Regions from separate parts of the Thalassolituus sp. UBA6592 genome, predicted to be linked through region 1. Evidence: predicted binding sites of a transcription regulator. Region 1 holds the regulator's gene; the other holds the start of a gene.
What was found. The regulator FliA, encoded in region 1, starts transcription of late flagellar genes. The targets are predictions, from matches to a motif close to CTAAAGTTNNNNNNNNNNCNGCCGATA.
Positions count from the first base shown of each region.

Region 2: the regulator FliA is predicted to act here: its motif matches at 1,626-1,652, upstream of fliS (flagellar export chaperone FliS).

Region 1 covers NZ_DJIO01000066.1:6,926-23,131, forward strand. The annotation lists gene B2Z72_RS06165 (MinD/ParA family protein) at 1-615, shown strand, start outside; gene B2Z72_RS06170 (RNA polymerase sigma factor FliA) at 645-1,376, shown strand; gene cheY (chemotaxis response regulator CheY) at 1,533-1,919, shown strand; gene B2Z72_RS06180 (protein phosphatase CheZ) at 1,935-2,720, shown strand; gene B2Z72_RS06185 (chemotaxis protein CheA) at 2,733-5,063, shown strand; gene B2Z72_RS06190 (protein-glutamate methylesterase/protein-glutamine glutaminase) at 5,143-6,162, shown strand; gene B2Z72_RS06195 (ParA family protein) at 6,430-7,212, shown strand; gene B2Z72_RS06200 (hypothetical protein) at 7,205-7,552, shown strand; gene B2Z72_RS06205 (chemotaxis protein CheW) at 7,549-8,466, shown strand; gene B2Z72_RS06210 (chemotaxis protein CheW) at 8,657-9,139, shown strand; gene B2Z72_RS06215 (DUF2802 domain-containing protein) at 9,142-9,525, shown strand; gene B2Z72_RS06220 (hypothetical protein) at 9,703-9,978, shown strand; gene B2Z72_RS06225 (MAPEG family protein) at 10,063-10,434, opposite strand; gene B2Z72_RS06230 (AraC family transcriptional regulator) at 10,729-11,739, shown strand; gene B2Z72_RS06235 (hypothetical protein) at 11,783-12,739, opposite strand; gene bcp (thioredoxin-dependent thiol peroxidase) at 12,823-13,296, opposite strand; gene B2Z72_RS06245 (hypothetical protein) at 13,410-13,688, opposite strand; gene yfaE (class I ribonucleotide reductase maintenance protein YfaE) at 13,829-14,284, opposite strand; gene nrdB (class Ia ribonucleoside-diphosphate reductase subunit beta) at 14,296-15,429, opposite strand; partial or broken gene nrdA (class 1a ribonucleoside-diphosphate reductase subunit alpha) at 15,481-16,206, opposite strand, start outside.
Region 2 covers NZ_DJIO01000165.1:12,820-29,025, reverse strand. The annotation lists gene B2Z72_RS16775 (methyltransferase domain-containing protein) at 1-1,483, opposite strand, end outside; gene fliS (flagellar export chaperone FliS) at 1,687-2,154, shown strand; gene B2Z72_RS16765 (sigma-54 dependent transcriptional regulator) at 2,412-3,869, shown strand; gene B2Z72_RS16760 (sensor histidine kinase) at 4,121-5,314, shown strand; gene B2Z72_RS16755 (sigma-54-dependent transcriptional regulator) at 5,360-6,721, shown strand; gene fliE (flagellar hook-basal body complex protein FliE) at 6,899-7,297, shown strand; gene fliF (flagellar basal-body MS-ring/collar protein FliF) at 7,311-9,020, shown strand; gene fliG (flagellar motor switch protein FliG) at 9,013-10,038, shown strand; gene B2Z72_RS16735 (FliH/SctL family protein) at 10,040-11,170, shown strand; gene fliI (flagellar protein export ATPase FliI) at 11,157-12,521, shown strand; gene fliJ (flagellar export protein FliJ) at 12,518-12,976, shown strand; gene B2Z72_RS16720 (STAS domain-containing protein) at 13,270-13,560, shown strand; gene B2Z72_RS16715 (response regulator) at 13,580-13,942, shown strand; gene B2Z72_RS16710 (chemotaxis protein CheA) at 13,947-16,052, shown strand; gene B2Z72_RS16705 (chemotaxis protein CheW) at 16,062-16,206, shown strand, end outside.

The DNA of each region.
Region 1 (16,206 bases):
GAATGCGATCTGCGCGAAGTGATGGTGAAAGGACCAGGCGGTATCCGTATTGTTCCGGCATCATCCGGCACGCAGAAATTATCCCAGCTGAATTCCATGGAGCACGCCGGGCTGATTCAGGCGTTCAGTGATCTTGGTGATGACATTGATGTATTGATTGTGGATACCGCTGCCGGTATTTCCGATACGGTACTCAGCTTTGTGCGTGCATCCCAGGAAGTGATTATGGTGGTCACCGACGAGCCTACCTCTATCACTGACGCTTATGCCCAGATTAAATTGCTGAACCGCGACTATGGCATGTTCCGTTTCCGCATCGTGGCAAATATGGTGCGTACACCGCAGGAAGGAACAGCTCTGTTTGCTAAACTGACAAAAGTAACGGACCGTTTTCTGGAAGTGGCGCTGCAGTATGTTGGCGCGATTCCGCAGGACGATGCCGTTAAGCGCGCTGTGCAGCGTCAGAAAGCGGTAATTGAAGCCTATCCGCGGGCGAAAGCGTCGACTGCTTTCCGTGCGCTGGCTAAAAAAGTGGATGCCTGGCCGCTGCCTTCTTCGCCGCGCGGACATCTGGAATTTTTCGTGGACCGTCTGGTGCAGGAAGTCGGTGCATGAGTCTGGGTAACCAATAAACCGGGTCACCAATGCTTGCAGGAAGTTCATTAGTGTATTCAGACGTACAGAACCAGGATTTTGATCAGCTTGTCCGCCAACACGCCACACTGGTGAAGCGCATTGCTCACCATATGCTGGGGCGGTTGCCTGATAGTGTGCAGCTGGATGATCTGATACAGGCCGGTATGATTGGTCTGCTGGAAGCGTCACGTAAGTACGATGGCGGTAAAGGCGCCAGTTTTGAAACCTATGCCGGTATCCGTATCCGCGGTGCCATGCTGGATGAAATCCGTCGTGGCGACTGGGCTCCGCGATCCGTGCATCGTAATTTCCGCCGTATCAGTGATGCCATCAAACAGATTGAAAGTGAAAAAGGCCGTGATGCCGAAGATGCGGAAGTCGCCGGGTTTCTCGGCATTTCCCAGGACGAGTATCACAGTATTCTGAAAGACAGCGCCGGCTGTCGCCTGTTCAGTTTTGAAGAGGTACTGGAAAAAAGTGATTCCGGCTTCGATATCTTTGAAGACGATTCGCCAGATCCGCTTGATGGCATTGAGCGCGACTCATTCCAGACACAACTGGCAGAAGCCATTAAAACGCTGCCAGAACGCGAACAGCTGGTGCTGGCGCTCTACTATGACGAAGAGCTCAACCTCAAAGAAATTGGCGCTGTACTGGGCGTCAGTGAGTCCCGCGTCAGTCAACTTCACAGTCAGGCGGCCCACCGTCTGCGTGCCCGCCTTGGTGGCTGGATCTCCTGATCCGGCCCGGTTGATTATTTTATAAACAGGCCCGTATGAGGCCTGCTGCACAAAACATCATCCTTCATTACCAGTTTCTGGATAAAGCGATAACTGCGTCTACAATAAATCTTAGGAACGGCTTGGAATATACAGAGTCGATTACTGGAGGTCGTTTTGGACAAAAACATGAAAATTCTCGTTGTTGATGACTTTTCAACCATGAGACGAATCGTAAAGAACCTGCTGCGTGACCTGGGCTTCACTAATACCCAGGAGGCCGATGACGGTCTGACAGCATTGCCAATGTTACAGAATGGGGATTTCGACTTCCTGGTAACAGACTGGAACATGCCGGGTATGACCGGGCTTGATCTGCTCAAAAAAGTTCGTGCGGACGACAGGCTTAAAACCCTGCCGGTGCTGATGGTTACGGCCGAAGCCAAGCGTGATCAGATTGTTGCTGCAGCTCAGGCCGGCGTGAACGGCTACGTGGTGAAACCTTTTACCGCGGCAGTGCTGAAAGAAAAGATCGACAAGATCTTTGAACGCGTCGAAGGATAACAGGAAGGCGACCTGATGGCCGGAATCAACAAAGACCGTGAGTCCGATATCGTCAGCGTAGGCGCAGAAATCCGTGATCTTGCCCAAAGCATGCTCAGGGAAGTCGAGCGCGGGGAATACGGTAAAGCCGTCGCCCTTGTTAACGACCTGAATCAGGTCCGGGACCGTACGCTGTATCAAGAAATTGGTCATCTGACCCGTGCTTTGCACGAGTCGATAAAAAATCTGAACGTCGACACCGTCGGTGCAGCTTCAGAAATCGACAGTACGACCGATAAACTGGAATACGTGCTGGAAATGACTGATAAGTCGGCCAACCGCACCATGGATCTCGCTGACGCTGGCATGCCGCTGGCCAGCGATATTCATGATCGGGCGTTGCACTTGTCATCGCAATGGCAACGGTTCCTGAATAAAGAGCTGAAGCCGGATGAATTCCGTGCCCTCAGCAAAGATATCAACCTGTTTCTGGCTGACAGTGCAGAGCAGTCAGAGACTTTGAAAGGGCAGTTATCCGATATTGTTCTGGCCCAGGATTTTCAGGATCTTACCGGTCAGGTCATTCATAAGGTAGCGGCTCTGGTACGCGACGTTGAAGGTCGCCTGGTGCAGTTGGTGGCCATGGCCGGCAAGGTCGATTCGCTCACAGGAATTACTCATGCTTACCCTGAGGTTGAGCCTGAGAAGCCAGATGATGGCGCAAACATAGCTGCGGAAGGACCGCAGATTGATAAATCCAGTAATGACGTAGTTGCCAGCCAGGATGATGTTGATGACTTACTGTCCAGTCTTGGTTTTTAAAGGAGCTAACGGATGAGTTTCGATGCTGATGAAGAGATTCTGCAGGACTTTCTGGTCGAGGCCGGAGAAATCCTTGAGCTGCTCTCTGAACAACTGGTCGATCTTGAACAGCGTCCCGATGATAACGATCTGCTGAACGCCATTTTCCGTGGATTCCATACGGTAAAAGGTGGCGCAGGCTTCCTGCAACTGAATCCGCTGGTGAACTGCTGCCACGCGGCAGAGAACGTGTTCGATACACTGCGCAACGGTAACCGCCGGGTAACGTCCGATCTGATGGACGTGGTGTTACAGGCGTTAGACAGTGTTAACGAAATGTTTGAAAGCGTACGCTCAGGCGCGTCACCTGATGATGCAGACCCTGAGTTAATCGAGCGCCTGCATCAGCTTGCCCTGCCGGAATCAGAAGATGAAGCGGTGGCAGCTGAAGTGGCCGCTGAAGAGCCGGCTGAAGAAGAAGCGGTTGCAGAAGAGCCCTTGGCAGAGGATAGCGCCTCCGATGATCTGTTCGATGTTCCTGCCGGATCTTCTGCAGCAGACAACAGCGACATCACCGATGATGAGTTCGAGCAACTGCTGGATGCACTGGATGACGGTCAGCCTGCAGCGCCTCCGGCTGCGGAAGCGCCGGCAGCTGCGCCGCCCGCGGCAATGGATGACGACGATCTGTTTGATATGGGCGGTGACAGCACTGCTGCATCGGATGATGAAATAACCGAAGATGAATTCGAGGCCCTGCTGGACCAGATTCATGGCAAAGGCAAGCACGCTGCTGCTGACAGTAAGCCGTCAGAACCGGAAAAACCTGCCGCCGCTGACACCGAAGCAGCGGTCGCCGGTGCGGCTTCCGGCGATGATCTGATTACTGATTCAGAATTTGAAGAATTGCTCGACCGGTTACACGGTAAGGGCAAGCATTCAGCCAGTGCTGCAGAGCCAGAAACAGCAGACGTGAAGGCGCCAGCCGCCGAAGCGCCGAAAGCCACAGAAAAGCCTGCGGCAACGGCCACGACGGATACTCCGAAAGCCGAACCAGCGAAACCCGCAGCGGCGGCTAAACCAGCGGCGGCAGCGGCAAAACCTGCTGCCCGACCTGCAGCTGCTGAAAAGCCAGCGGCACCGGCAGCAGCCAAGGCTGCGGCAGAAAAAGAAACGCATCAGGCTGAAGCCACCGTGCGTGTCGATACCAAACGACTCGATGACATCATGAACATGGTGGGTGAATTAGTACTGGTGCGTAACCGTCTGGTGCGACTGGGTTTACAGAGCACTGACGAATCCATGGCGAAAGCAGTTGCCAACCTGGATGTTGTTACCGGTGATCTGCAGTCGTCGGTGATGAAAACCCGGATGCAGCCGATTAAGAAAGTATTCGGCCGCTTCCCGCGGGTGGTACGTGACCTTGCCCGTCAGCTGAAGAAAGAAATTAACCTTGAGCTGCGCGGTGAAGAAACCGACCTGGATAAAAACCTGGTTGAGGCTCTGGCCGATCCGCTGGTTCACTTAGTGCGAAACTCGGTTGACCACGGTGTGGAAATGCCTGATGACAGGGAGAAAAAAGGCAAGCCACGGGTTGGTACCGTGATTTTGTCAGCAGAACAGGAAGGCGATCATATCCTGCTGAAAATTCAGGATGATGGCGCCGGTATGGACCCGGATAAATTACGCGCAAAAGCCGTTGAAAAAGGGCTGATGGATCAGGATGCCGCAGATCGTCTGACCGATACCGAATGTTTTAACCTGATTTTTGCACCGGGCTTTTCCACCAAAGAACAGATTTCCGATGTGTCTGGCCGTGGCGTGGGGATGGACGTTGTAAAAACGAAAATCACCCAGCTGAACGGTACGGTGAGTATCGATTCGAAACTCAGCGTCGGCACGAACATCAGCATTAAAGTACCACTGACGCTGGCGATTATGCCGACGCTGATGGTGATGCTGAAAGACCAGGCATTTGCTTTCCCTCTGGTAAGCGTGAATGAAATTTTCCACCTGGATCTGACCAAGACCAACATCGTTGATGGTCAGGAAGTGGTGGTGGTACGGGAAAAACCAATCCCGCTGTTTCATATGAAGCGCTGGCTGGTAGCGGGCGAACAGAACGCCCAGGCAGACGAAACTGCTCATGTTGTAGTGGTTTCCGTCGGTACCAAACGGGTTGGCTTTGTCGTTGATCAGCTGGTTGGACAGGAAGAAGTTGTGATCAAGCCGCTGGGGAAAATGTTGCACGGCACTGCCGGTATGGCGGGTGCAACCATTACCGGTGACGGGCGTATTGCGCTGATTCTGGATATCCCGAGTATGCTTGGCCGCTATGCAGCCAAACAATCGCATGCGGCCTGATAAGTGACAGCGTTTCACAGGACTGATACAGGTGTTGGCCGACTGTTTCCGGCCAACACTTTTTAAGCGAGCAGAATGAATGACTATCCGTGTACTGGTTGTAGATGACTCAGGATTCTTTCGCCGTCGGGTAAGCGACATTATTAATGCCGATACCCGTATGGAAGTGGTTGGTGTGGCTTCCAACGGAATGGAAGCGATTGATATGAACGAATCGCTTAAGCCTGATGTGATTACGATGGATTATGAAATGCCGGTCATGGATGGCATTACTGCAGTGCGTAATATCATGCAGCGTCGTCCGGTTCCGGTATTGATGTTTTCCTCGCTGACGTTTGAGGGTGCCCGCGTTACGCTGGATGCGATAGATGCTGGTGCGCTGGATTTTCTGCCAAAAAATTTCGATCAGATTGCCAAAGACGCAATACAGATTAAACGGGCGCTGACCGATAAAATCGCAGCGGTTGCCAGAAATCAACAGAAGCAGACGGTTGTCCAGAAAAGTAAACCGGTTGTTAAAGGGCGTTTAAAAGGCACAGAGCTGGTTATGATCGGTACGTCAACCGGTGGCCCGGCTGCGCTGCAGACGTTGTTTAAGGGTATTCCCGGATCATTTAAAACACCGATTGTTATTATTCAGCATATGCCGGGTTCTTTTACTAAAGCATTTGCTGAGCGATTGAATTCACTCAGTCCGCTGGTGGTAAAAGAAGCGGCGGATGGTGATCATCTTGAAAAGGGACACGTGTATGTTGCCCCGGGCGGTATGCAGCTGATGGTGGACCGGCGCAATGGCGGTACGATCCATATCCGCGAAAGTGATGATCGGGTTAATTACCGCCCAAGTGTTGATATTGCGTTTGCTTCAGCGGCAAAACATTATCCGGGAAAGACCCTGGGTATTGTTCTTACGGGTATGGGATCTGATGGAAAAGAAGGTGCCAGATTGCTCAAAGATACAGGGGCCGGAATATGGGCTCAGGACGAAGAAAGCTGCGTGATCTTCGGTATGCCACTGGCGGTGATTAAAGAAGGCCTCAGTGATGAAGTATTATCTCTGAAGGACGTTGCGCCGCGTCTGGTTGAAGAAGTTAACTGACGCTGGATTCGTCGGATAGCCGGCGGCATATTATTGCCGCCAATTCCCTGTCTTTTTGCCGGCAAACACAGAGCTGGTATCTGATTTTTTCATTCTTTTGCGTTTCCCATCTTAATTAATCTGAAAAATGGACGATAACCTTAAAAGTCGATCATTTTTTATTGGCCTTTTTAAAACCTGACACGAATTTTGCCTTAGAGATTTACAGGTATTTGGGCAAAGTCAGTGCCGGAAAGTTGGCTGTAACATATTAACAAGGTGGCGCGCGTGCGGATCTGGTCAATTGCAAATCAAAAAGGTGGGGTCGGAAAAACCACCAGTGTGGTCGCCCTTGGCGGGCTGCTTGCCGCGCAGGGCAAGCGGGTGCTGCTGGTAGATCTGGATCCTCACGGTTCACTCACCAGTTATTTCAGGCAGGACCCGGACAGCCTCGAACGCAGTCTTTATCATCTGTTTTTTGAACAACGTTATAAAGACCGGGAATTTGTCCGCTCGGTGCTTAAATCCACCTCAATGGATAATGTTTCTCTGCTGCCGGCGACGACATCGCTGGCAACACTTGAGCGTCAGGTGAGTGGTCAGGACGGCATGGGCCTGGTTCTGGCGCGTTCGCTGGCAAAACTCTGGGATGAGTACGATTACGCCTTGCTGGATACGCCACCGATTCTTGGCGTATTGTTGGTCAATGCGCTGGCGGCCTGTCAGCAACTGGTTATTCCCACACAAACCGAACATCTGGCATTGAAAGGGCTGGAACGCATGGTGCACACGCTGAAGATGGTGATGCGCTCGCAGAATCGTCAGCTGCCATACACCATTGTGCCGACGCTGTTCGACCGCCGTACAACCGCCTCACTGACGACCCTGAAAGAAATGCGCCGTCAGTATCCTGAATCCCTGTGGGATGAAGCCATTCCTGTGGATACCCGTCTGCGTGATGCCAGCCATGAGGGTATCTTTCCGCATCAGATGGACGCAGATGGTCGTGGTGTGCGTGCCTATCGTCATCTGCTGGCTTCTCTGGATGTCGCGGAGCGTCAGCGTGCCTGATAAGCGTCCAGCACAGCTCGCGGAAGCTGATCCGGTAACCGACTACCTGAGTCATCTGTTGTCCGATCAGGGAGAAGTCCGTGGTCAGTCAGTCAACTGGGACAACCTGCTCAGTGATGCCGTGCGCCGTGGCCATCTTGAAGACGCTCTGAATTCCTCAACCTTACTGCCGGGTTTTGCGCCAATCAGTCTTGCCGCAGCCGGGCAGGGAACGGCTGCAGAGCAACGTACACAGCTGTTTCATCTGCTGCACCACGTCAGTGTTTTACCACCATGTAAATTACGCAGCTATATTCTTGCATCTGCTGATCCTCTGCTTGGGGAGGCGGTGTTGAAATGAGTGAACGTAAGCCGCAGGCCGGTGATGATAATCAGGTCGATATTGTCCTGCAGGATTATCTGAATGATCTGTTGGTCATGGCAACGGCTGCGCCGGAAGCGCCTGCGCGTTCATCCGCGCAAACCGTTGCTGAGCTTAAACCTAAAGCGGAGGTTACACCTGAGTCCGCCCGTCCGGTGACGTATGCCGAGCAGCCGCTGCCGCTGACAACCCTGCCACAGACGCTGACTGTCCCCGAAGTACCCGAAACAGTACCTGAGACAGTAACTGAGACTGTTACGGAGACTGTTACGGAGACGCTGGTTGAAACGGCAGTGGAAGAGGTCACAGCCTTTCAGGAAGAAGCTGCGCCTCCTGAACAGGAAGAGGTAACCGTTGAAGAGGTTGTCGTTAACGAACCTCTGACGGATGTCAAAGAACAGACAGATGATCAGTCTCCTGACATCAGTACTCAACCGGCGCCATTAAACTGGCGCTCTGTTCAGGGTATCGAATGCTTAATTTTTAAAGTCGCTGGTCTGAAACTGGCGATACCGCTGCCATTACTCGGTGGCGTTCATAATGTTTCTGATAAAGTCACGCCGCTGTTCGGGCAGGCGGCGTGGTCGTTAGGTGTCTGGCAGGGCGAAGACAGCAAGATGACGGTCATCGACAGTGCCCGGCTGATTATGCCTGAGCGTCAGGTCAGCCTTGCCGATGAAGGCTACAGCTTCTTTATTCAACTGGATCGCTCTCCCTGGGCTCTCGCCTGTCAGGAAATCTGCGATACCGTCACACTGGTTTACGACTCCATCAAATGGCGCGGGGATGCCAGCAAACGCCCATGGCTGGCGGGAACTGTCATTTCTGAAATGTGTGCCCTGATTGATGTTCCGGGGCTGATGTCGCTGCTGGAAGAGAATGTCCGCCGTTAATATGTCCGTTATTCGCCGGGCGCGTGAAAATTTAGCTCAAATTTAACTGGTACACTTTGTGCTCTGATCTATATTAAAGAAAGGTTCGTCATGTTTTTTGACACACAGGCCGGATTTCAGCAACAACGGAAGCCGGCCGGCGTTAAGCACGACACGGTCAGGCTGCGGCCTTTCTTTGCGAGGATGTAATATGTCAGCGATTGCCGGAAATAAAGCGGCGGAAGATCCGGTCCTTCAGTGGGTCACCTTTCGTCTGGAAAACGAGTCTTACGGAATCAACGTAATGCAGGTTCAGGAAGTACTGCGTTACAGTGAAATTGCCCCGGTTCCCGGTGCGCCCCCGTATGTACTGGGTATCATTAACCTGCGTGGTAACGTAGTGACTGTGATTGATACCCGGCTGCGTTTTGGATTGCCAACCGCTGACACCACAGATCAGACCCGTATCGTGATTATCGAGGCGGAAAATCAGGTTGTGGGTATCCTCGTGGATGCGGTGGCTGAAGTGGTTTATCTGCGGCAGTCAGAAATTGAAACCACTCCTAACGTCGGTAACGAAGAAAGCGCCAAGTTTATTCAGGGTGTTTGTCATAAAAATGATGAGCTGCTGATTCTGGTAGACCTGGAAAAGCTGATGACGGATGAGGAGTGGACAGAACTTCAGGGTCTCTGATTATGATCTCTCTGTCTCTTATGCATTGGTTGTTGATCGGCAATATGGCGTTAATGTTTGTGGTGGGGCTGATGATGTTCAGCCTCAAACGCCAACAGAATAAAGAATCCAGACGTCTGGATGACGCTGTAAATCATCTACAGCAGTCCTATCAGGCGATGAGTAAAAGCACCATCGGCATGGGACGGAAGATCCGTCAGATGGACGGTCGTATGCAGAGCGCAGAGCGTAAGGTGGTATTGCCGACGACCGATGAAGCGACGTACCAACAGGCGTCGCGTCTGGTTGGGCTGGGTGCCAGTGCCAGTGACCTGGTCGATAACTGCGGCATGGCCCGCGGCGAAGCCGAATTACTGGTATCCCTGCGCCGCCAGCCGGCACACTGATTCCTGAAAGTTTGTATCCCTCATTTTATGGCCTGATGCCGGAGCGCAGTTTGTGCGCGATGGCATCGCTGTTCACATGGTAACGGTATTTTCCGTAAACCTTTTATAACAAAACAATCCTCCCGGGCCGGAGGGCTGCTCCTATACTCTAAAAGAGAGTGACCTCGGGAGGTAGATATGTCTTTATTTCACAAAAGCTTCGTGTTTGGCCTGGCAATGCTGGTGGTGACGTCCATCACCCAGGGCTCTGCTTATGTGGCGTCTGCTGACAGGATGTCAGGGGGCGGCGACAGGCTGGTCGCTAACCTGATCCGTAATGCGACTTTTCTGGAAGTTACCCCGGAGTTTACTGACCTGTATATTATTGAAACGCAGGATAAAGGGCGGGAAATTCTGATCTACTGTAATACCGCATACTGCTATAAATACCGTGGTCAGCTGGTTTTTTCCTGACGTTTCAATGTTATGCCGCGCGGATCAGCGCGCTGCTCTTTCGGCATATCAGATTGCGGCATATCAGATATGCCCGCTGTTACCTTAAGCGCCGGCGGTAAATATCGCCACCACGGTTAATATTCCTGCCATCCATACCGCAGAACGTAACATCGCCATATTGGCCAGATAGGTAATTCCGTAAACAATCCGGATAGCAATAAATGCCATGGCGAGCGTATCAATTCTTCCCTGATCTGCGCCGCTCAGGTGAGCAATAATCACAGCGGCGGCAAACGCCGGAAAGGCTTCGAAGCTGTTCAGCTGAACCCAGTGAGCACGTTTGTGGATTCCCTGCTGTTTTTCCAGAAATTCCCGCGGTGCGTAGTTGTTATAGCGCCCGGCCGACTTTGCGACCAGAGTAAATACATAGGGCAGCAGGGCCGCCGCCAGTACACACCAGTAGGCGATTGTCATAATTTTTCTTCCTTTACTGAATTGTCGATAAGTCTTTTACACCGTAATGGATGTGCGGCAAAGGTGCAGGAGTGCCGTTCATCTTTGTCATTTTGCGCTCAGGCATCCACAGACTAACTCCTGCCTGGCAGTTTATGAAGGATGACAATCCATCCTTTGAATGAAAATACCGGCGTATTTCCGTAACGCAGCTGTGCACCGACAGGCGTCTTATGGTCCGTTCTCAAGATAGGGTACACTCACGTTTGTTTTCGTAAATGGCCAACGTATTAACCTGAGCTTTACCTGATTCATATGACTGAAAAAACCGTTTCTGTGTTATGGATTAAAGCGCTGTTGCAGGCTGCTGAGCAGCAGGGCGCACGTCATGAAGAGCTGCTGGCGACAGCGGGCCTGACGGATGACATCCTGAGCACACCCTATGCCCGGGTCAGCCTCGACGCTACGCTGAAAATCTGGCGTCTGGCAGAAACCGAATGTGAGGGACGGGATTTCGGTCTGTTAATGGGTGAGCAGGTTAAACCGACGCATTTTCAGCTGTTTGCCATGATTCTTATGCACAGCCAGTCGCTGGGCGCAGCGTTTGAAAAATCCATCCGTTACACCCGTGTACTGAGTGACGGTGGCCGCTATTTTCTGAGTGACGAAGCACACGAAGCCAGTATTTGCTATGAACCTCAGGAGGCCGATTTCAGCCGTCATCAGGTCGATGCTGTGCTGGTTTTGTTAAGGAATTTCGCCAGCTGGTTAGCGTGTAAACCCGTGCCATTACTGCGGGTCGAGTTCTGCCATCAGGCTCCCGCCGACATTTCCGAATATGAACGTATTTTTGCCGCACCACTGCAGTTTGGTGCACGGCGTAATGCACTGGTGTTTGAACCTCAGGTGTTGCAGGAGCCTCTGGCGCTGGGGGATGAAAAACTGGCAGCCATGCATGAAGCCATGCTGGAGCAGCAGCTGGCGGCGATTCAGCAGTCAGATACTGCCGGTCTGGTGCGGCATTTTTTACTCAACTGTGAAGATCTCAATGTCGATCGTGATGATGCAGCAAAGCAGCTGAACATGGGCAGCCGTACGCTGCAGCGTAAGTTGCAGGATGCTGCTACCAGCTTTCAGCAGCTATTGGCCGAGGAACGCCAGCGCCGCGCACGGTCACTGTTGATTTCAACCGATATGTCGCTGACCCGCATCAGCGCTGAGCTTGGGTTTTCTGAGAGCAGCGCCTTTACCCGCGCTTTTCGCCGCTGGGAGGGCGTCACTCCGATGGAGTTCCGGCAACAGGCTGAGCGCGATCAGAAAGCCTGATTGCCAGAGCACCAGAGCACGTTACCTGTAGCGTATACAGACATCAGAAGCGCCAGCTCAGCCCTGAGCTGATGCTGTAATCCACAGCGCTGTATGACGCTTTACGTATGGTTTTTTCGCTGTCTTCGTCCGGATAGAGGAAGTAGCGCCAGTTGATCCCACCACTGGCCTGCAGAATCAGATGTTGGCCGAGGCGATAGCGGCCCCTCAGGCCGGCCTGGGTTTCCAGCAGCAGAAAGCTGAGCTGATCGGAGCTGTCTTTCAGTTCGCCGGCTACAGCATCCGCAATATCGCCCGCCTGACCATCTTCCCTGGCTTCTCCCTGACCCAGGAGCAGACTGATGTGTGGCCTTATGCCGTAGCCGTTCGGCTCAAAGGCGATTCCCAGGGCCTGACTGGTTATTTCGGCTTCGATCAGCAGCTCCGTTTCGGTCGGGTTCGCTGCGCTCTGATTTATGGCTGTTTTCCGCGACACGCTGAGCGGCTGTTGTTGTTGGCGATAGTTCAGCCAGAGGTAAGACACAGGTGTATCACTGCTCTGCAGATCCAGTGTCAGGCGATAATTATGCTCGCGGCTGTCGACCAGCAGCTCTGTGTCTGTGCTCAGACTGGTATTTTGCCATTGCAGTGCGCTGTCGAGCGTGTGCATCTGTTGGCGATAGTCCGATGAGGCGTCAAAGCTCAGATACATATCACTGATGCGCAGCAGTGGCAGCGAGACCTGCCAGAATTCGTAGCGGATAAATCCTTCGCTGCGTGACATGTCCGTTGGCAGGGCGCGGCGGTAATAAAATGACGGCAATGCGGGCAACAGTCGGCGTTTCTGCGGGGTTATACGACTTTGCCAGCCACAGCCAAAGGCCGGTGTCTGATCGCCGCTGTCGCGCAGCGCATCGACGCCGGACAGGGAAAGCCAGCGCAGGCTGCCGTCACAGCTGAGGTTACCGGCGTGACTGAGCAGAGGAATAAAAAATAAGAGTAAACAGCACAGGATTTTCATGCTGTCTGTATCGGCCAGATGAGGCAGAAGTTAAGGGCCTGCAAATGATGCACGCCCCTTCATTATCTTTGCTGGCAGCAGAATTACATATCTTTAATAATTTCCAGTACATCGTCGTGATGGGTTTTGGTTTTTACCTTAGCCATGATGTGGCGCAGTACGCCTTTCTCATCAATGATAAAGGTCACGCGGTGAATACCGACGTACTCCTTACCCATAAATTTCTTCAGTGCCCACACGCCATAGGCTTCGGCGATGCTGTGGTCTTCATCCGACAGCAGGTCAAAATTGAGTTCCTGTTTGTCGATAAACTTCTGCAGGCGCTCCGGCGCATCCGGGCTGATGCCGAGGACCACTGTGTTGAGTTTTTCAAATTCGTCGCGGCTGTCGCGGATACCACAGGCCTGGGTGGTACAGCCCGGGGTCATGGCTTTCGGATAGAAATAGAGCACCACTTTTTTACCCTTCAGGCTTTTCAGGGTAACGGTTTCAGATTTCTGATTCAGCGCGCTGAACGCAGGTGCAGCTTTATCAATGGCAGGAAAATTAAGGCTCATGGAAAATCCTCTTCACCGGGCAGGTAATCCCGGAATAACAGACACAGGGGGACAAAGAGGAATAAGGTACCGCACCAGCCCGATAAATCAAGCTGGTGGGCGGCACTGGTAACTCAGCAGTTGATGCTGCGTTCGGTGAGGTATTTGCTCAGGGTTTCTTTGGCCTTGTTACCGGCCGGGCTGTTGCGGAAAACAAATTCGTGGGTTTTGTTTTTCAGTACCAGCAGGACATCGGCGCAGAAATCACCGTCGTGATCTTCACGCACTTCTTTCATCCGTGCTTCGACCAGCATGTCCAGATTGATGTAGAAATCGCCGGGTAATTCTTCCAGGTGATCGCGCGCGTTCATCCGTACCATGGCTACATTGGGTGTGATGCAGATAAAGGCCATATCTCAGGTCTCCCTAACTCAGTTATTGTAATTAATGGAACAATCTTAGGGTAACCGCAAGGTTTTGAAATTGATATAAGGCATTAACTGCGCTGGCTGATGATGCAAACCAGCAACCGTGGGCAGTGTCAGGCGAGGGATCAGAGTTTGATCTTGAGATCGCTTTTGGGAATGCAGCAGCAGGGCAGGATTTCGTCGTCATCCAGCCATGCCATAGGCTCTTCGTGATAATGCACACTGCCTTCCAGTAACTGGGTACGGCAGCTGCCACAATAGCCTTCGCGGCACTGGTAATGCACTTCGATATTCTGTGCTTCCAGTGATTCCAGCAGGGTGTGCGCATTGCGGAAAGTGGCCTGGCGGCCATCTTCCAGAGCAACGGCGTAAGCCGGGCGGGGCATCCCTTCAAATTCAATCTGCGGCGTGGCATCCGGTTGTTCCGGATTGTGTTCGGGCAAAAAGAATTCGGTCTGAACGGGGGCAGGCTCGCCACTGTCCGGGATAACCGGCTCCAGCTCAAATGGCTGGTTGCCGGCATCTCCGGTCAGTTCGAAGTCATCAGTCTGTTCAGCAGGATGATCTTTGCGGTGTTTCAAAGCAGCAGACATCAGAGGTCGAAATCACCCAGGTCATCAGTGTTCACTTCACTGTCGATGGCGCCGACAAGGTAGGAACTGATTTCAGCTTCCTGAGGTGCAACCTGCACGTTATCACTGTTCAGCCAGGCGTTGATCCATGGCAGCGGATTGTTTTTGATGGTCGGGAAGATCTGCTCAAACCCCAGTGCCATGATGCGCTGGTTGGCAATGTATTCCACGTACTGACACAGAATGTCTTTGTTCAGACCAATCATGGAGCCGTCTTTGAACAGATATTCTGCCCAGTCCTTTTCCTGTTGTGCTGCTTCGCTGAAGATATTTACCACGTCGTCGCGGCACTCTTCGGCAATCTGGGCAAATTCCGGATCGTCTTTACCGCGCGCCATAATCTGCAGCATGTGCTGAGTACCGGTCAGGTGCAGCGCTTCATCACGGGCGATCAGTTTGATGATCTTGGCGTTACCTTCCATCTTGGCGCGTTCGGCGAAAGCGAACGAGCAGGCGAAGCTGACGTAGAAGCGGATGGCTTCGAGAACGTTCACCGATACCATGGTCAGATACAGGCGACGTTTCAGTTCATGCATGTTCACATCAATGGTTTTGCCATTAACGGTGTGTGTACCTTCGCCCAGCTGCTGGTAGTAGTTACTCAGCTCGATAAAGTCATCGTAATACTTAGTCACGGAAATCGCGCGGCGTACGATGTATTCGTTCTTGGTGATATCGTCGAAAATTTCGGCCGGGTTAGGCACGATGTTACGTACGATATGGGTGTAAGAACGGCTGTGGATGGTCTCACTGAATGACCAGGTTTCAATCCAGGTTTCCAGTTCCGGCAGCGATACCACAGGCAGCAGGGCGATGTTCGGAGAACGGCCCTGAACGGAATCCAGCAGGGTCTGATACTTCAGGTTGCTGATGAAAATATGCTTTTCATGTTCCGGCAGATCGATGTAATCCTTGCGGTCATTGGTCAGGTCGACCTCTTCCGGACGCCAGAAGAAAGACAGCTGCTTCTCGATCAGGCTTTCAAAAATCTTGTGTTTCTGAATATCGTAACGGGCAACGTTAACGTTCTCACCGAAAAACATCGGCTGAGCAAAAGTATCAAATTCGTTACGATTAAATGTGGTGTATGCCATACAGGTTCTATCTCAGCGCAGCGCCCGCCGAAGGCGCTGCAGGGTTTACGCTTAAATTTTACACGCGCCGCCGGCACAGTCGTCGTCTTCTTTCTGTATATCTTTCTGCGGATCTTCCATGCCATCGCGGGTGTTGTGATAGTACAGAGTCTTCACACCGTTTTTGTAGGCGGTGAGCAGATCTTTCAGCAGTTGCTGCATCGGTACCTTGCCGCCGAAACGGGTAGGGTCGTAGTTGGTGTTAGCGGAGATCGCCTGATCAACGAACTTCTGCATAATACCAACCAGCTGCAGGTAACCGTTGTTGTTCGGAATCTGCCACAGCAGCTCGTAATTGGACTTCAGTGTCTCGTAGTCCGGTACGACCTGTTTGAGAATGCCGTCTTTACTCTGCTTAACACTGATGTAACCGCGTGGTGGTTCGATACCGTTGGTGGCGTTGGAAATCTGCGATGAGGTTTCCGATGGCATCAGAGCAGACAGCGTGGAGTTACGCAGACCATGCTCAACAATACTCTTACGCAGCGCATCCCAATCGAGGTGCAGCGGTTCATCACAGAATTTATCAACTTCATGTTTGTAAGTATCAACCGGCATCACACCTTCTGAGTAGGTGGTGTCGGAGAAGGCTTCACAGGCGCCCTGTTCTTTGGCCAGCTCGTTAGACGCTTTCAGCAGGAAATACTGCATGGCTTCGAAGGTACGGTGAGTCAGGCCATTGGCTGAACCATCGGAATACTTCACGCCATTTTTGGCCAGATAGTAGGCGTAGTTGAT
Region 2 (16,206 bases), on a different contig from region 1:
GAATAAAATGAATATCCGGTGTATTGCGTTTGCGTGCCTGCAGTAAGGCGTAAGCCAGCGCCGATTCACTGAGATCCAATGCTGTAATCTGCATTGGTGCAAAATAATGTGCCAGACGGATGGCATGTCGTCCTGTACCGCTGCCGGCAACCAGTACGTCCGGTACAGGTTTACGGATACGGGAAAAGTCTGCCAGAGGGAACAGACCACGAAGTGACTGAACATAGTCTGACGGTAAGTTATAGCCGATATCTGTCCAGCGTGGGTAAGGATTTTCATTGTATTGCTGGCGCACCCGGGATGAAATTTTATCGCCGGAAGAAGGCAATTGGGGAACTTCAAAACGGGCTTTGCTTAATGACTGATATTCTTTCAGAGTTTGTGCAATCAGCGGATACGCACGCCAGCTGATGCGGCGGTTGGCCAGTTCGTTGATAAAGCTGCAATCGTTTAAGGGTTTGTACATCATCACCAGAGTAAGAGCCGGGGCGATTTCAGTGGCTCCGGTACCATCGATGCTGAGTATTTTTCCAACCAGCGATTCCAGCTGGTCTGTCAGCTGATATTCCTGCGCGTCCGTGTACCAGACGCCTTCATTCAGCTGGGTCTGAGCTGCAAGTGCGGTAACAAATGGCAGCAGATCATTTTTGATGGAAAGATTTTTACTGCAGCTGAACAGCAGCGACTGACGTACAGTAATCAGCAGGCGCTCCATTATCGGGTCGCAGAAAAAGAAACGCTGCAGTGATTTCAATAACAGAGTATCGCTGATGATATCGTCAAAATTTAACGGGCAACCAGCTTCGGACAAATGCAGCTTATGCTTTAGCAGAGAGGTTGTCAGAGTACGCAGCTGACTGAAATCCACGTCACGGAAATCCAGGTAACGCAACAGATCCTGTTCCAGTTCTTCAGCGTAGAAATCAGCCACAATTTGATCGGCTGCTTCAAACAGCTTGCTGCGCAGCTGACGGTTGTCTGACTGGGTTTTAATCAGTTCACGGTAATGACGGAAGGCTTCTACAAAGTCGCCCTGCAGCAGGCGTGTATGGGCCAGCCAGTTATAGGATTTTGTCGCAACTTTGGAAATTCTCGCGGACTGCTCAAAATAGTCGGCGGCTTTATCCAGTTGGTTACGTGCTAAAGACAGTTGGCCAGCACTGTATAAGAGGGATACGCTGTCTGGCTTTATACGCAGGCCTTCTTTAAGCCAATGCGCGGCATCGTCGTAATGGCCAAGCTGCATATCAATACGTGCCATCAGGTTAAGACCCGTCAGGTGATCCGGTTTGAGCAGATAACCCTGATGAGCGATCTGAGCAGCCTTACGCATCAGAATGCGGTCGTTAGCCTGCTGAGCTTCGCTGTAAAGTCGGCTCGCCATATCAAACAGGCGGCGGTATTCCGTACTGTTCTGGCGGCGTTCGGCTGTCTTAAACTGTGCGCTGGCCATATTAGCCTCGATAAACAAAAGTGTTTCCATGCCTGTAAGCAGCTACTGTGCCATTTTTTAAGTTATTGTTTTTAAAGGATTATATATTGATAAGGCCGGTTTTCAGGGCGGACCAGACTTGCCGCTGCGGTTGCCGGTTGCCGCTTGCCGTTGTAAAAAATTGCTTTCCACCCTAAAGAAAGAGAGTGAGTTGCCGTCATATAGATAACAATGAACATTTGCAGGAGACTGTTATGTACAACAGCGGTGCCAAGCAATATCAGCAGGTAAACGTCACATCTGAAGTGTTGGATGCCGATCCGCACAGGCTGATACAACTGTTACTGGAAGCAGCTCTGACCCGTATGTCCCAGGCTAAGGGTGCGATAGAGCGTAAGGACTATGAAGAAAAGGCAAGTTTGCTTGGCCGTGTAAACACAATTATTGAAAGTTTGCAGAGCAGTCTGGATCATGAAGCCGGTGGTGACGTGTCGCGTAATCTTGAACGTCTTTATGACTACATGAATCGTCGCCTTATCACTGCCACTGCCAGAAACGATGTGACCATCATTGATGAAGTAATGGGGCTGATGCTGCAGGTAAAAGAGGGCTGGGACGGGATTCGCGATGAATATCTGAAAGGTCTGGCTGGTTCTTCTTCAGCGGTTTCTGCCACGGCAGGTGACCCTTCCGCCCGGTTGAGCAGTCATATTTCTGCCTGACTTACGTTTAGTTCTCTTCTGTCTTTTTGACACTTAAAGGCCGTTTACGGCCTTTTTCTATATTGTCTTTTCACGACCAATTCAGCTATAACCCCTCTTAGGCACGTTAGTTGCTATACATGGTTTTTTTAACGTCAGAAGTTTGACTTGCGGCAAATTAGATACTTAACTGTTCAGACGGTCGTCAACGAACTGGCGGTGTCAGATAACAAGCAGCCGCTGCGGGTTTATCTTGAGGGGAAGGAAGGGCAACCACTATGTGGAGAGAAATTAAAGTTCTGTTGGTCGACGACAATGAGCAGCGTCGTCACGATATGAAAGTCATTCTCGATTTTCTTGGTGAAGAGGCCATTGTTGCCGGTACTGCGGACTGGCGCCGTGAAGCCGAAGGCAAAGTTGAAGACAGTACTGAAATCAGCGCTGTATTTGTTGGCGACAGTAACGCCCTTGCATTGAGTGATGTTATTGAAGGGTTGCTGAGCTGGGACAAAGGCATTCCATTATTGTACATGGGTGACAGCGGTCTGCCGGAAACTCTGCCCGAGACAGTACGCCGTGCATTGCTTGCTCATGTTGAGATGCCGCCGAGCTACAACAAATTATTGGACAGCCTGCATCGCTGTCAGGTCTACCGTGAACAATATACCCACAACCGCTCCCGTGGCGAACGCCGTGAAGTCCAGCTGTTCCGCAGTCTGGTAGGTACCAGTCGCCAGATTCAGCACGTGCGTGAGCTGATCATGCAGGTCGCAGATAAAGACGTCAGCGTTATGATTCAGGGGGAATCCGGTACGGGCAAAGAAGTGGTTGCGCGGAATCTGCATTACCATTCCCATCGCCGCAGTAAGCCGTTCGTTCCTGTGAACTGTGGCGCGATTCCCGCAGAGCTGCTGGAAAGTGAACTGTTTGGTCATGAAAAGGGTGCATTTACCGGTGCTATTAACAGCCGACCGGGCCGTTTTGAACTGGCAGAAGGCGGTACGCTGTTCCTCGACGAAATTGGCGATATGCCATTAAATATGCAGGTGAAAATTCTGCGTGTACTGCAGGAACATACCTTCGAACGCGTAGGCAGCAACAAAACCATTAATGCTAACGTACGAATTATTGCGGCGACCCACAAAAATCTTGAACAGATGATTGAAGAAGGGACTTTCCGCGAAGACCTCTACTATCGTCTGAATGTATTCCCCATTGATATGCCATCCCTGCGTGAGCGGGTAGAAGATCTGCCGCTGTTACTGAATGAGCTGATCTCACGTCTGGAAAATGAAAAGCGCGGCTCTATCCGTTTTAATTCCGCGGCTATTATGTCGCTGTGTCGTCATGACTGGCACGGCAATGTCCGTGAACTGGCGAACCTGGTAGAGCGTCTGGCTATTCTCCATCCTTACGGCGTTATCGGCGTCAATGAATTACCGAAGAAATTCCGTCATGTGGATGATACGGACGAAAGCAATCCGATTCCTGTGGTGACGGATGTTAATCCGGGTGATGGTCTGGCGGGTATCGATTCGCCGGCACTGTTGCCGGTCAATGGTCTGGATCTGAAAGAGTATCTGCAGGATCTGGAGTGCTCGCTGATTCAACAGGCACTTGATGATGCCAGTGGTGTTGTCGCCAGAGCCGCAGAAAAACTCAATATCCGCCGCACTACGCTGGTGGAGAAAATGCGCAAGTATAATCTCGGTCGCAAAGAAAGAGATTTCGCCTGAGACCTTTACCGCCAAACAGTGCTGTACCCACACCTGAGTATGGCACTTATTAAAAAGCCGGGCATTATGCCCGGCTCTTTGCCTTCCTGATGATGTTCTGGCAAAGACAGACTGATTGACTGCGTCGGAATTGTGTTCGTTTATTTGACTCCTTTCTTTATTTTTCACGCTAAAAAACAGGCACGCTAATTGCTCAACCACTAATCAGATGATGTTAATGCCGGAAATCCGGCAAACGTGGTGAGGTAATTATGGCTGACTCCGCTCTGGAAATTCTGGACTATCCCGGCGCCACCGGTAAGCGTCAGGATCTGCGTGAAGCTTTTATGATGTTTAACGAAATGTCACAGAAGCTGACGGATTCCTATGAATTTCTTGAGAACCGTGTTGAACAGTTAAGCGGCGAGCTGGCCAATGTTTCTGCGCAGCGCATGCAGGAAATGGCGGAAAAAGAACGCCTTGCGGACAAGCTGGAAAGCTTGCTGCAGCTGTTGCCTGCTGCTGTGCTGGTGCTCGATCAGTTTGGTTGTGTACGCCAGAGTAACCGCGCCGCAGATGAATTATTGCTGCCGTTAGCAAAGGTTGAATCATTGAATGGCCGGCGCTGGCGTCAGCTGATTCAGACCTGTTTTAAACCGCGTCGTGATGATGGTCATGAAATTTCACTGGTGGATGGACGCCGCGTGCAGGTACGTACGGCCGCCATGACGAACGAGCCGGGACAGGTAATTCTGTTGACGGATATGACTGAAACCCGGCAGTTACAGGCACAGCTCAGTCAATATGAACGTTTGTCTGCCATGGGAAAAATGGTCGCCTCGCTGGCGCATCAGATCCGTACGCCGTTAGCCGCAGCAACCCTTTATGCCGGACATTTATCCGCGCCTGAACTGCAGGATGAACATCGCATCCGCTTTGCCGGAAAGCTGCAGGAACGTTTACGTCATCTGGAAAACCAGGTGCGCGATATGCTGATCTTTGCCCGTGGTGAAGCGCCGCTGAACGACGAAGTGTCACTGGCGGAATTAATGCAGGGAGTGAGTGATGCGATGGAGGTGCCATTGCAGAACAGTCACGGTACCTGCCGCATTCATAATGAAATACCGGATCAGCGTCTGGTGTGTAACCGCGATGCACTGATCAGTGCAGTGATGAACCTGGTGAATAATGCCATCGAATCCAGTGCTGCTCCGGTGCATATCGATATTGATGTTATCCGCTGCGGCGACGCACAGATAAGCCTGACCGTCAGTGACAACGGACCGGGTATGACAGATCAGCAAAAAGAAAAAATTCTCGAACCGTTTTACACCACAAAAGCCAATGGCACGGGCCTTGGTCTGGCAGTGGTGCAGGCGGTTGCCAGAGCACATAAAGCGGAATTTCACCTGACAGACAGCCCGACTGGTGGCGCGTCAGCTCAATTTATTTTACCGGTTCACTGATAGCAGGGTCGCGGCTCTGTATTGGTCATCAGCAAGGAGAAAAATATGCGTCTTTTAGTTGTGGAAGATGATCCCCGTCTGCGCGAAGCGATTGTCGATACCCTGATGATAAAAGGGCATGAAGTCTGTGAAGCAGGCAATGGCAACGATGCAATGGCCATTGTCGCGGCACAGCCTCTGGATCTGGTGTTGTCAGATATTAATATGCCGGGTATGGATGGTCTGGGGTTACTGGAAGCCATAAAATCGGCTCATCCCTGGCTGCCGGTGGTGCTTATGACAGCCTATGGTGATGTTGGCCAGGCGGTTAAAGCCATGCAGCGTGGTGCCAATGATTATCTGATGAAGCCGTTTGAGCTGCCGGAGCTGGATAAAATCCTGCAGCAGTTTAACCAGACATCATCAGCAGGGGCGGATGACGAATCAGAACCAGTGTGTGAAGCGGTAGCTTCGCGTCAGTTATTTCAACTGGCTGAACGTGTAGCGCAAACCGATTCAACGGTACTGATCAGCGGTGAAAGCGGAACCGGTAAAGAAGTACTGGCGCGTTACATTCATCAGCATTCCTCCCGTCGCTTACAGCCTTTTATTGCCATTAACTGCGCAGCGATTCCGGAAAATATGCTGGAAGCCATGTTGTTCGGTTATGAAAAAGGCGCCTTTACCGGTGCTTACAATGCGATGCCGGGTAAATTCGAGCAGGCCGATGGCGGTACGCTGTTGCTGGATGAAATTACCGAAATGGATCTTGGTCTGCAGGCAAAGCTGCTGCGTGTTCTGCAGGAACGTCAGGTCGAGCGTCTGGGTGGTAAAAAAGTACTGGATCTGGATGTCCGTATCGTGGCGACCACTAACCGTGATCTGGCCGAGTACGTAGCCGATGGCCAGTTCCGTGAAGATCTCTATTATCGTCTGAGTGTCTTCCCGTTGCACTGGCTGCCGCTGCGTGAACGTAAAGACGATATTCTGCCACTGGCCAAACGGCTGCTGGCACACCATGCCGCGAAAATGAAGCGTCCGGTACCATCACTGGCGGCGGATGCAGAACTGAAACTGATGACACATACCTGGCCCGGTAACGTCCGTGAGCTGGACAATACGATGCAGCGTGCACTGATTATTCAGTCTGGTCCACAGTTGTTCGCCGCCGATTTTATTCTGACACCGGTTCCGAAAAACCGTCAGTCAGAGATGCCGGTGGCGGATGTTATTTCTTTGACGGATTCTGAGCAGGCGCTTGGCAACGATCTGAAAAACCGCGAAGTTGAACTGATCGTCAAAGCACTGAAAGAAGAACCAAGCCGCAAAGATGCTGCCGACCGTCTTGGCATCAGTCCACGAACCCTGAGATACAAGATGGCGCGTCTGCGTGATGACGGTATTGATGTCGAGGCCATGCTGGCCTGACGCCCGGTAATAATCTTCCCTTGTTTGCGCCTTTTTTAAGGCGCTTTTTTTTGACACCTGAAAAACGAAATCGCCACAACAAATTGGCAAGCCGATTGCAGAGTCATAAATTAATACAGAAAAACCGGCAGAAAGCGTCAATATTTCGGACTAGCTGTCCAGGGTGAGGGAAAGGATATGGTGGATCGGGTTGATATTAATTCAGTACTGATGCAGATGCGTCAGGTTAAGGCGCAGATGCGTGAACAGCAGCCTGCCGCTATTAATACAGAAACGCGTCCCAGTCTGGCGGATAAGGTACAGCAACTCAGTGAACAGCAGTCCACCGCCGCGATCAGCGGTGATAATACTGTACCGGATTTCCAGACCATGTTTAAAAACGCCGTTGATACGGTAAACGCTCATCAGAAAACCTCAGCGGAAATGGCGACGCGTTTTGAACAGGGTGATCCTTCCATTGATCTGCCGGAAGTAATGATTGCCATGCAGAAATCCAGTGTTTCTTTTCAGGCGATGACCCAGGTGCGCAACAAGCTGGTCGAAGCCTATAAAGAAGTCATGAATATGCCGGTATAACAGGTAGACCCTTATGGAAAATGTACCCGCTGAAGCAACAGGCGCAGGCGCCGCAACGGCTCCGGAATCAGATCTGCCGGCAGAAAGTACTTCTGCAGCTGCAGAAGGAGGCCATCCGGTTCTTGCCGGTTTTAACCGTCTGTCGATTGTCCGTCAGATCGCTGTTATCGGCGGTATCGCTCTGGTGGTGGCGTTATCATTTGCCATTATGCTGTGGTCGCAGGAGCCGACCTATAAACCCCTTGTTCATCGTCTGCAGGATCATAACGCTCAGGACATTATTGAAATTCTGCAACAGGAAGGCATTAATTTTGAAATTGATCCTTCCAGTCAGATTTTAATGGTAGAAGCCAGCGATCTGCACGAAGCCCGGATGAAGCTGGCGGCGGCCAGTCTGATTGACGACAAGACTGTCGGTCTGGAAGTACTCGATCAGGACAATACTCTGGGTACCAGTCAGTTTATCGAAAATGCCCGCTATCGCCGCGGCCTGGAAGGTGAACTGGCGCGTACTATTGCCAGCGTAAAAGCCGTGCGTAATTCCCGTGTGCATCTCGCTTTGCCGAAGCAATCTGTGTTTGTCCGCGATCAGCGTAAACCGCGCGCGTCGGTTTTTGTTGAACTGTACGCCGGACAGAATCTCTCCCGCGACCAGGTCGAAGCCATTGTGAATCTGGTTGCTTCCAGCGTGTCAGAAATGGAACGTGCCGATGTGTCTGTGGTAGATCAGTTCGGCAATCTGTTGTCTAAAATGGAACCGGAAGACAGCAGTGAAATGGTTGCCCATAAACAGCTGGAATACACCGAAAAATTAGAAGAAGGCATTACTCAGGCGGTTAATAATATTCTCAAGCCAGTGCTGGGTCAGGAAAACTATAAAGCAGAAGTGTCTGCCGACGTAGACTTTACTATCCAGGAACAGAGCGAAGAACTTTATAACCCGGATCTTATTGCCCTGCGCAGTGAGCAGCTGGTTGATGAAGAAAACGCGGATAAAACCAATGGTGGTATTCCGGGTGCATTATCCAATCAGCCACCGGCGGCGGCGACCGCACCGGAACAGGCGAACGGTGGTGCCGGTGCCGGCGGTGCAACGGTTAATCGTCGCTCAGAAGCTACACGTAATTACGAAGTGGATCGTACATTAAGTTACAAACAACAACAGCCTGGCCGTATCCGTCGTTTGACTGTCGCAGTAGTCGTAAATGACAGGGCTTCTGTGAATGCTGACGGCGACACTGTCTATCTGCCGTGGGAAGATGCTGATTTACAGCGTCTGGAAGTACTGGTGAAAGACGCCGTTGGTTTTAACGCCGCCCGTGGTGACAGTGTTAACGTAATTAATTCACCTTTCATGGGTAAAGGTGAGCTGGAACTGGGCGATCCGGATTTCTGGACGCAGCCATGGTTCTGGGAAATTATGAAACAGGTTCTGGCTGGTCTGTTTATTCTGGTGCTGATTTTCGGTGTGATCCGGCCAACGATCAAAAGTATTGCCAATCGTGGACGTGACGAAACTTCGGTACTGCTGGATGAACTTGAAGACGCCGAAGCCGGTCTGGATGACGATAAAGTAACCCTGGCGGGGATGGATGAATTCCTGCTACCGGGGGCATCGGAAAGTTTTGAACGGCAGCTGGATGCGCTTAAAGGCCTGATTGCTGAAGATCCGGCGCGGGTTGCCAATCTGGTTATTAAATGGGTGAACGAAGAAAATGCCTGAAGATAATAACGGCGCTAACGATCTTGCCAAACTGAACCGCCTGGAACGCTCAGCGATTCTGCTGATGACGCTGGGGGAAAAAGACGCGGCTGAAATTCTCAAGCACATGGGGCCGAAAGAAGTACAGAAAGTCGGTACCGCCATGGCCACTTTAGCCAACGTTAATCAGTCGCAGGTTGAAGGCGTGGTCGCTGAATTTCTGGAAGCCGTCAGTGGTCAGACCGGCATGGGACTCGGCTCTGACGAATACATCCGGAATATGCTGACACAGGCATTGGGTAACGATAAAGCCGGCGCCCTGATTGACCGTATTCTGCTGGGCGGTAATACCACAGGTCTGGATTCACTTAAGTGGATGGAATCGCGCCAGGTGGCGGACCTTATCCGTCATGAGCACCCACAGATTCAGGCGATCGTGGTGTCCTACCTGGACGCTGACCAGTCGGCAGAAATTCTCTCCAATTTCCCGGAAAAAGTACGTCTCGATATTGTTATGCGGGTTGCTGCACTGGAGGCGGTTCAGCCGGCTGCACTGCATGAGCTGAACGATATTCTTGAGCGTCAGTTCTCTGGCAAAGGGGGTGCTCAGACCACCAGTATGGGTGGTGTCAAAGTGGCGGCCAATATTGTCAACTTTGTGGACAGCACCATGGCGGCGGACCTGCTCGAACAGATCAAAGAAGTGGACGAAGATCTGGGTATTCAGATTCAGGATCTTATGTTCGTCTTCGACAATCTGGTGGATGTCGACGACCGCGGCATTCAGGCACTGATGCGCGAAGTTTCCACCGACCTTCTGGTTGTTGCGCTGAAAGGTGCGGACCCGGCCGTGCAGGAAAAGATATTCAAGAATATGTCGAAACGTGCGGCCGAATTGCTGCGTGATGATCTTGAAGCGAAAGGGCCGGTTAAAGTCAGCGAAGTGGAAGCTTCGCAGAAAGAGATTCTTACCATTGCCCGACGTCTGGCGGATGCCGGTGAAATCGTGCTCGGCGGTGGTGGTGAGGCCATGATGTAATATGACTGGAATCCGTCAGCCGCATCATTTTCATCCTCTGCATGAAGAAGACGTCAAAAATAAAAAAGACGTAAAACCCTGGCGTCTGCCGTTCTGGACGGAGCCGCCGGGCTGGACGGCAGAAAAAGAGAAAAAGCAGGAAGAAGTAGCCACAGAGTCTGCGCAGGAAGAGGCAGAAGAGCTGAATCTGCCAACCGCAGAAGAGCTGGAAAATATCCGTCGTGAAGCCTACAACGATGGCCTTGAGCAGGGTCTGGTGGAAGGGCGTCAGCAGGGCCATAAAGACGGTTATCAGGCTGGCCACAAAGAAAGTTACGATGCCGGATTTGCTGAAGGCAAAGCAGAAGGGCAAAAACAGGGGCGTGAAGAAGGCCACGCCGAAGGACTGCGTAAAGCGCAGGCGGAAATCAATAATATCTCCGGCCGTCTGAATCGTCTGATTCAGCATCTGCAGGCCAGTATCGTTGAACGCGATCAGGCATTGCCGGAAGTGCTGGCAGCCATGCTGGCGGGTATGTGTGAACAGGTACTGCAGACCGAATTGCACAGCGGAGCGCGTAACATTTATCAGTACGTGCGCCATGCACTGGACGAACTCCCGGCTGGTGAAAAACAGATTAAAGTTTTTGTCGGCCCTGATGACGCTGCGCATCTGCAAAACAGTCTGGATATGACCGGCGATGAAGTGCATTACCGCGTGGACGATAAACTGCGTGCCGGTGAATGCCGTGTCGAAAGTGAGCACTCACTGGTTGAATATTCCACCGCCGATCACCTGAATCAGCTGCTGCAGCGGGTTCTGCCAATGCTGATGCAGGAAGCTGCCAGTTTCCCGGACGATGATGAACAGAATCAGCTGCATCAGGCAATTGCTGAGCAGACTGAACAGCCGGACGCAGCGGATGAAATAAACGAAGAACTTCAGCAGGCGGTCGATGCCGCCCTTGCTGACGACACGCCACCATCCCCGCTGGCTGAAGACCCTGCCGCGACAGACATTCTCAACCGGGCAGAAGAAAGCGCTGAAGCTGCCTCTGCTGACCTTCTTCAGGACTCCGAAAACGGCTCTCAGCCAGATTCTTATAATGCATCGCGTACTGTATCCACCGAGGTTCCGGATGAGCCTCAGTGAGCGCTGGGCAGGGGTGCTGGGCGAGCAATCTCCTTATCAGCCCAAAGTCGCCGGTAAACTGATCCGGATGGTTGGCCTGACGCTGGAAGCGATTGGTCTGAACGTAAGGGTGGGTGACCGCTGTATGGTCGAGCGTCAGCAGGGAGGCGATATCGAGGCCGAAGTGGTTGGTTTTGATGGGCAACGCATTTTCCTGATGCCGATTGAACAGATGGAAGGGCTGCGCCCGGGGGCCCGCGTGTGGCCGCTGACCGTTGCTGCGGATGTGCCGGTGGGGCCTGGTCTGCTGGGGCGCGTGGTGGACGGCACAGGACGCCCTCTGGATGGCCGTGGGCCACTGCAGGGGATCAGTCAGGGCCATTTACAGGGGCAGACTATTAACCCCTTGCATCGCGCTCCTATTCGCGAGCCGCTCGATGTCGGTATCCGCGCAATCAATTCGATGCTGACCGTTGGCCGTGGCCAGCGTATTGGTCTGTTCGCCGGTTCAGGTGTCGGTAAGAGTGTATTGCTGGGCATGATGACCCGCTTTACCAATGCCGACATCGTCGTCGTTGGTCTGATCGGCGAGCGTGGCCGTGAGGTGAAGGAATTTATCGACGAAATTCTGGGAGAAGAGGGTCTGCAGCGTTCTGTAGTCGTGGCATCCCCGGCGGACGACTCACCCTTAATGCGCCTGCGTGCCGCTCAGTATTGCACCTCGGTGGCGGAGTACTTCCGCGATCAGGGGCTGAATGTGCTGATGTTAATGGACTCGCTGACACGTTATGCCCAGGCACAGCGTGAAATTGCCCTTGCCGTGGGAGAGCCTCCGGCAACCAAAGGGTATCCGCCGTCCGTATTTAATAAATTACCCAAGCTGGTTGAGCGCACCGGTAATGGTCCACAGGGTGGTGGCTCGATTACCGCTTTTTATACCGTGCTCAGTGAAGGTGACGATATGCAGGACCCGGTGGCCGATGCCAGCCGGGCAATTCTTGACGGCCATATTGTGTTGTCACGGAAACTGGCGGAAGAAGGTCACTATCCGGCGATCGATGTGGAAGCATCGGTCAGCCGGGTTATGCCACAGATCGTCAGTGAAGACTGGCTGCGCAAGGCACAGCTGTGTAAACAGCTGTTATCACATTATCGTCAGAATCAGGATCTGATTGCCGTCGGAGCCTATCAGTCGGGTAATGATAACCTGCTGGATCTGGCCATTGACCGGCTGCCAAAAATTAAAGCCATGTTGCGTCAGGGACTGAGTGAAGGCTCGGATCTTAACGCCAGCGCCAATGCCCTGAATGAACTGTTTCCGATTCCCGCTCAGGGCAATCAATCAAATAACGCGCAGGCTAAAGCGCGATGAGACGCCATCCGCGCGCCAGACGTCTGCAGGTTGTTCTTGATCTGACCGAGCGCGAAGAACAGCAGGCGCTCAGCCAGTGGGGCGCTTTGCAGCAGAAGCTGGCGGCGGAGCAGGAGCAGCGACAGCAGCTGCTGACCTACAGTCTCGAATATCAGCAGAAAATATCAGCCCCGTCTTCCACTGCTGTCAGTGCCGGACAGATCCATAACACCATTGGCTTTATGGGGCAGATTGAGCAGGCTATTAATGCGCAGCAGCAACAGATTGCCCTGTTGCAGAAGCAGACAGACAACGCCCGCCAGAATTACCTTGCGCTGCATGGCAAAGTAAAAGCACTGCAGGAACTGATAGAGCGGCTGGAGCTGGAAGCAGCGCAGGTTGCTGACAAAGAAGCGCAGAAGCAGTCCGATGAGTGGACCAGTCGCAATGCAGCGCGTTCTTCTCCTTATCACTGATCACGGATTAAGTTATCGCTGATCACGGACTAAGCCGTCTGTGCATGATAACGGGTTATGCGGGTTATAAACGGTACGTCTGTATTATTACATTTGCGAACAATAGCAGAATACATTCTGTTATTGTTTTTTGATTCGCTCAATTTCGTCCCTGCCTCTGTATCCCCCGCCGTGTCTGACCTTAACCTGTGTCAGTAAAAATACGTTTATGTCTATCAATAGTGCGATTTCTTTAGCAGGCTGAAAATCTGCGTCTAATCTTAGAGTCATAGTAAGGCTTATTGGGGCTGAATATGACAGACACCATCACCATCAATTGCGGCGAGCGCCTGAGTATCGACCAGGTTGAAGCGCTGTTTGCCGAAACCGAAAAGTCCGTTATCCAGGGTGGCGAGATCCAAATTGACGCCAGCAAGGTTCAGTTCTGTGATACCGCAGGTCTGCAACTGCTGCTTTCATTGCAGACTACACTGGATAAAACAGGGCACCGTATTCACTGGCAGGGGTATTCTGATGTGTTAGTGGAAACTGCTGGTTATCTGGGCCTTACCCAGGCTTTACACCTTTCAAATACAGAGCACTAACGTTAACGGGAGTTAAAACATGGCGAGCATTTTAGCTGTTGATGATTCTGCATCCATGCGACAGATGGTTTCTTTTACCCTGCGGGGTGCCGGGCATGATGTTGAAGAAGCATGCGACGGCGTAGAAGCCCTCAAGCTGGCAAGCCAGAAAAAATACGATCTGGTCCTTTCTGATGTAAACATGCCAAACATGAATGGCATCGAATTAGTTAAGGAATTACGGACATTGGCCGATTACAAGTTTGTACCTGTACTTATGTTGACTACGGAATCTGCGGGCGACATGAAAATGCAGGGTAAGCAGGCAGGTGCCACCGGCTGGATCGTAAAACCATTCAATCCGGATCAGTTGCTGGGCACGATTAAACGCGTACTGGGGTAAATGTATGAGCATTGATCTTTCACAATTTCATCAGGTTTTCTTTGAAGAAAGTTTCGAAGGGCTGGATGTTATGGAAAGTCAGCTCCTCGACCTGGTGCCGGAGGAAGTTGACGCTGAAACGGTGAACACTATCTTCCGGGCTGCTCACTCCATTAAGGGGGGAGCCGGTACCTTTGGATTTATGCAGGTTTCTAATTTCACCCACGTCGTGGAAACCCTGCTGGATGAAATCCGTTCTGGCACACGCCAGATGGAAACAAAATACGTGGATCTGTTTCTGCAGTCAGTGGATTGCCTGCGTGCAATGCTGACCAGTCTGCAGGCAGGTGATGAACCGGATTCTGAGCGCGCAGCGGGATTAAAAGCGGAATTTGAGGCCATTCTGCACGGCGAAAGTGCTGCAGAAGAGGTGGCTGAAAACGTTACTGAAGACGCAGTCGGCAGCGCAGGCGCCGGCTGGCATGTCACATTTATTCCGGCTGAAGATCTGCTGCAGACAGGTAATGAACCATTCCGTATGTTCCGTGAGCTGCAGGAAATTGTTGGCGCCGGGAACCTGGAAGTGGTGCCGGATCTGTCGCGCCTTCCTGAACTGACCTCTCTCACTCCGGAGCAGTGTTATATCAGCTGGGATCTGTACGTCCGCACGGATGTTGATAAAGCCGCCATTGAAGGGGTTTTTGAATGGGTTGCTGATGATTGTGAAATCGCTATCCATCCTCTTGCCGGAGATACTGCAGCGCCTGCACAAGCTGCCGCTGAATATACCGATGAAGACGCTGCAGCGCAGACCGCTGAAGTAACTCCGTTGCCTGTTCCTGAGAAGGTTGCTGCCGCGGTGAATACTGCGGCTGTCGCCGGTGCTGCTGCCGCTGCGGCAAAAGCGAAAAAAGCACCGCAGAAAAATGCGGAGCCATCATCTATCCGCGTCTCCATCGATAAAGTAGACAGCCTGATCAACATGGTGGGTGAGCTGGTTATCACTCAATCAATGCTTGGTCAGCTGGGTCAGGATTTTGATATGGATCGTCTCGCCCGTCTGCAGGAAGGACTGTCTCAGCTCGAACAGAATACCCGTGAGCTGCAGGAAAGCGTGATGAAAATCCGCATGATGCCAATCAGCTTCGCCTTCAGCCGCTTTCCGCGTCTGGTGCGTGATCTGGGCAGTCAGCTGGGTAAAAAAGTGAATCTGGTCATGCTGGGTGAAAATACCGAACTGGATAAGACCGTTATGGAAAAAATCGGCGATCCATTAGTTCACCTGGTACGTAACTCCATGGACCATGGACTGGAAACAACCGATAAACGTCTGGCGGCCGGTAAGTCTGAAGAAGGCACCATCACCCTGAATGCCTATCATCAGGGGGGCAATATCGTTATTGAAGTAAAAGATGACGGTGCCGGCCTTAACGAAGAGAAAATTCTGGAAAAAGCCCGTAAAAATAAGGTAATCGAAGACAACGTTGAGCTGAGCAAAGAAGAAATTCATCAGCTGATTTTTATGCCGGGATTTTCAACTGCGGATGTCGTCAGTGATATATCAGGTCGTGGCGTTGGTATGGACGTTGTGCGACGTAATATCAATGAACTGAACGGCACCATTGAAGTGGTATCCAATAAAGGGAAAGGTTCCACGTTTACCATTCGTCTGCCGCTGACTCTGGCAATCCTTGACGGGCAGCTGGTTAAAGTCAAAGACGAAACCTACATCTTCCCGCTGGTATCCATTGTTGAATCCATTCAGCTGCAGAAGCTGTCGCTTAATCACATTACCGGCAGCCAGTACGTTATGAAGCTGCGCGATGAATATATTCCTATCGTGCGTCTGGATGAGATGTTCGGCCTGCGCGCCAAAGAAGAAGAATTCGAAAACCCTATGTTGGTGGTGGTTGAAGGTGATACCGAAAAAATTGGCATAGTGGTTGATGATCTGCTGGGACAACAGCAGGTTGTAATTAAGAGTCTGGAACAGAACTACCAGAGAGTGAACGGTATCTCTGGTGCAACCATTCTGGGTGATGGCACGGTGGCGCTGATTATCGATATTTCCAACATCGGCAAAAATCTCGAACCGGTCAAAAAAATCACATCATCCGATAAGGCAGCGTAGGGCATAGCAATGAGTGCAGCAGAACAAGTCAAAGAAACTGTCGGTCTTGATGAGCAGCAATACCTGACCTTTATGATGGCAGATGAAGAATATGGCGTGGATATCCTCGCCGTACAGGAAATCCGTGGCTGGGAAGCGTCCACTATGATTCCTA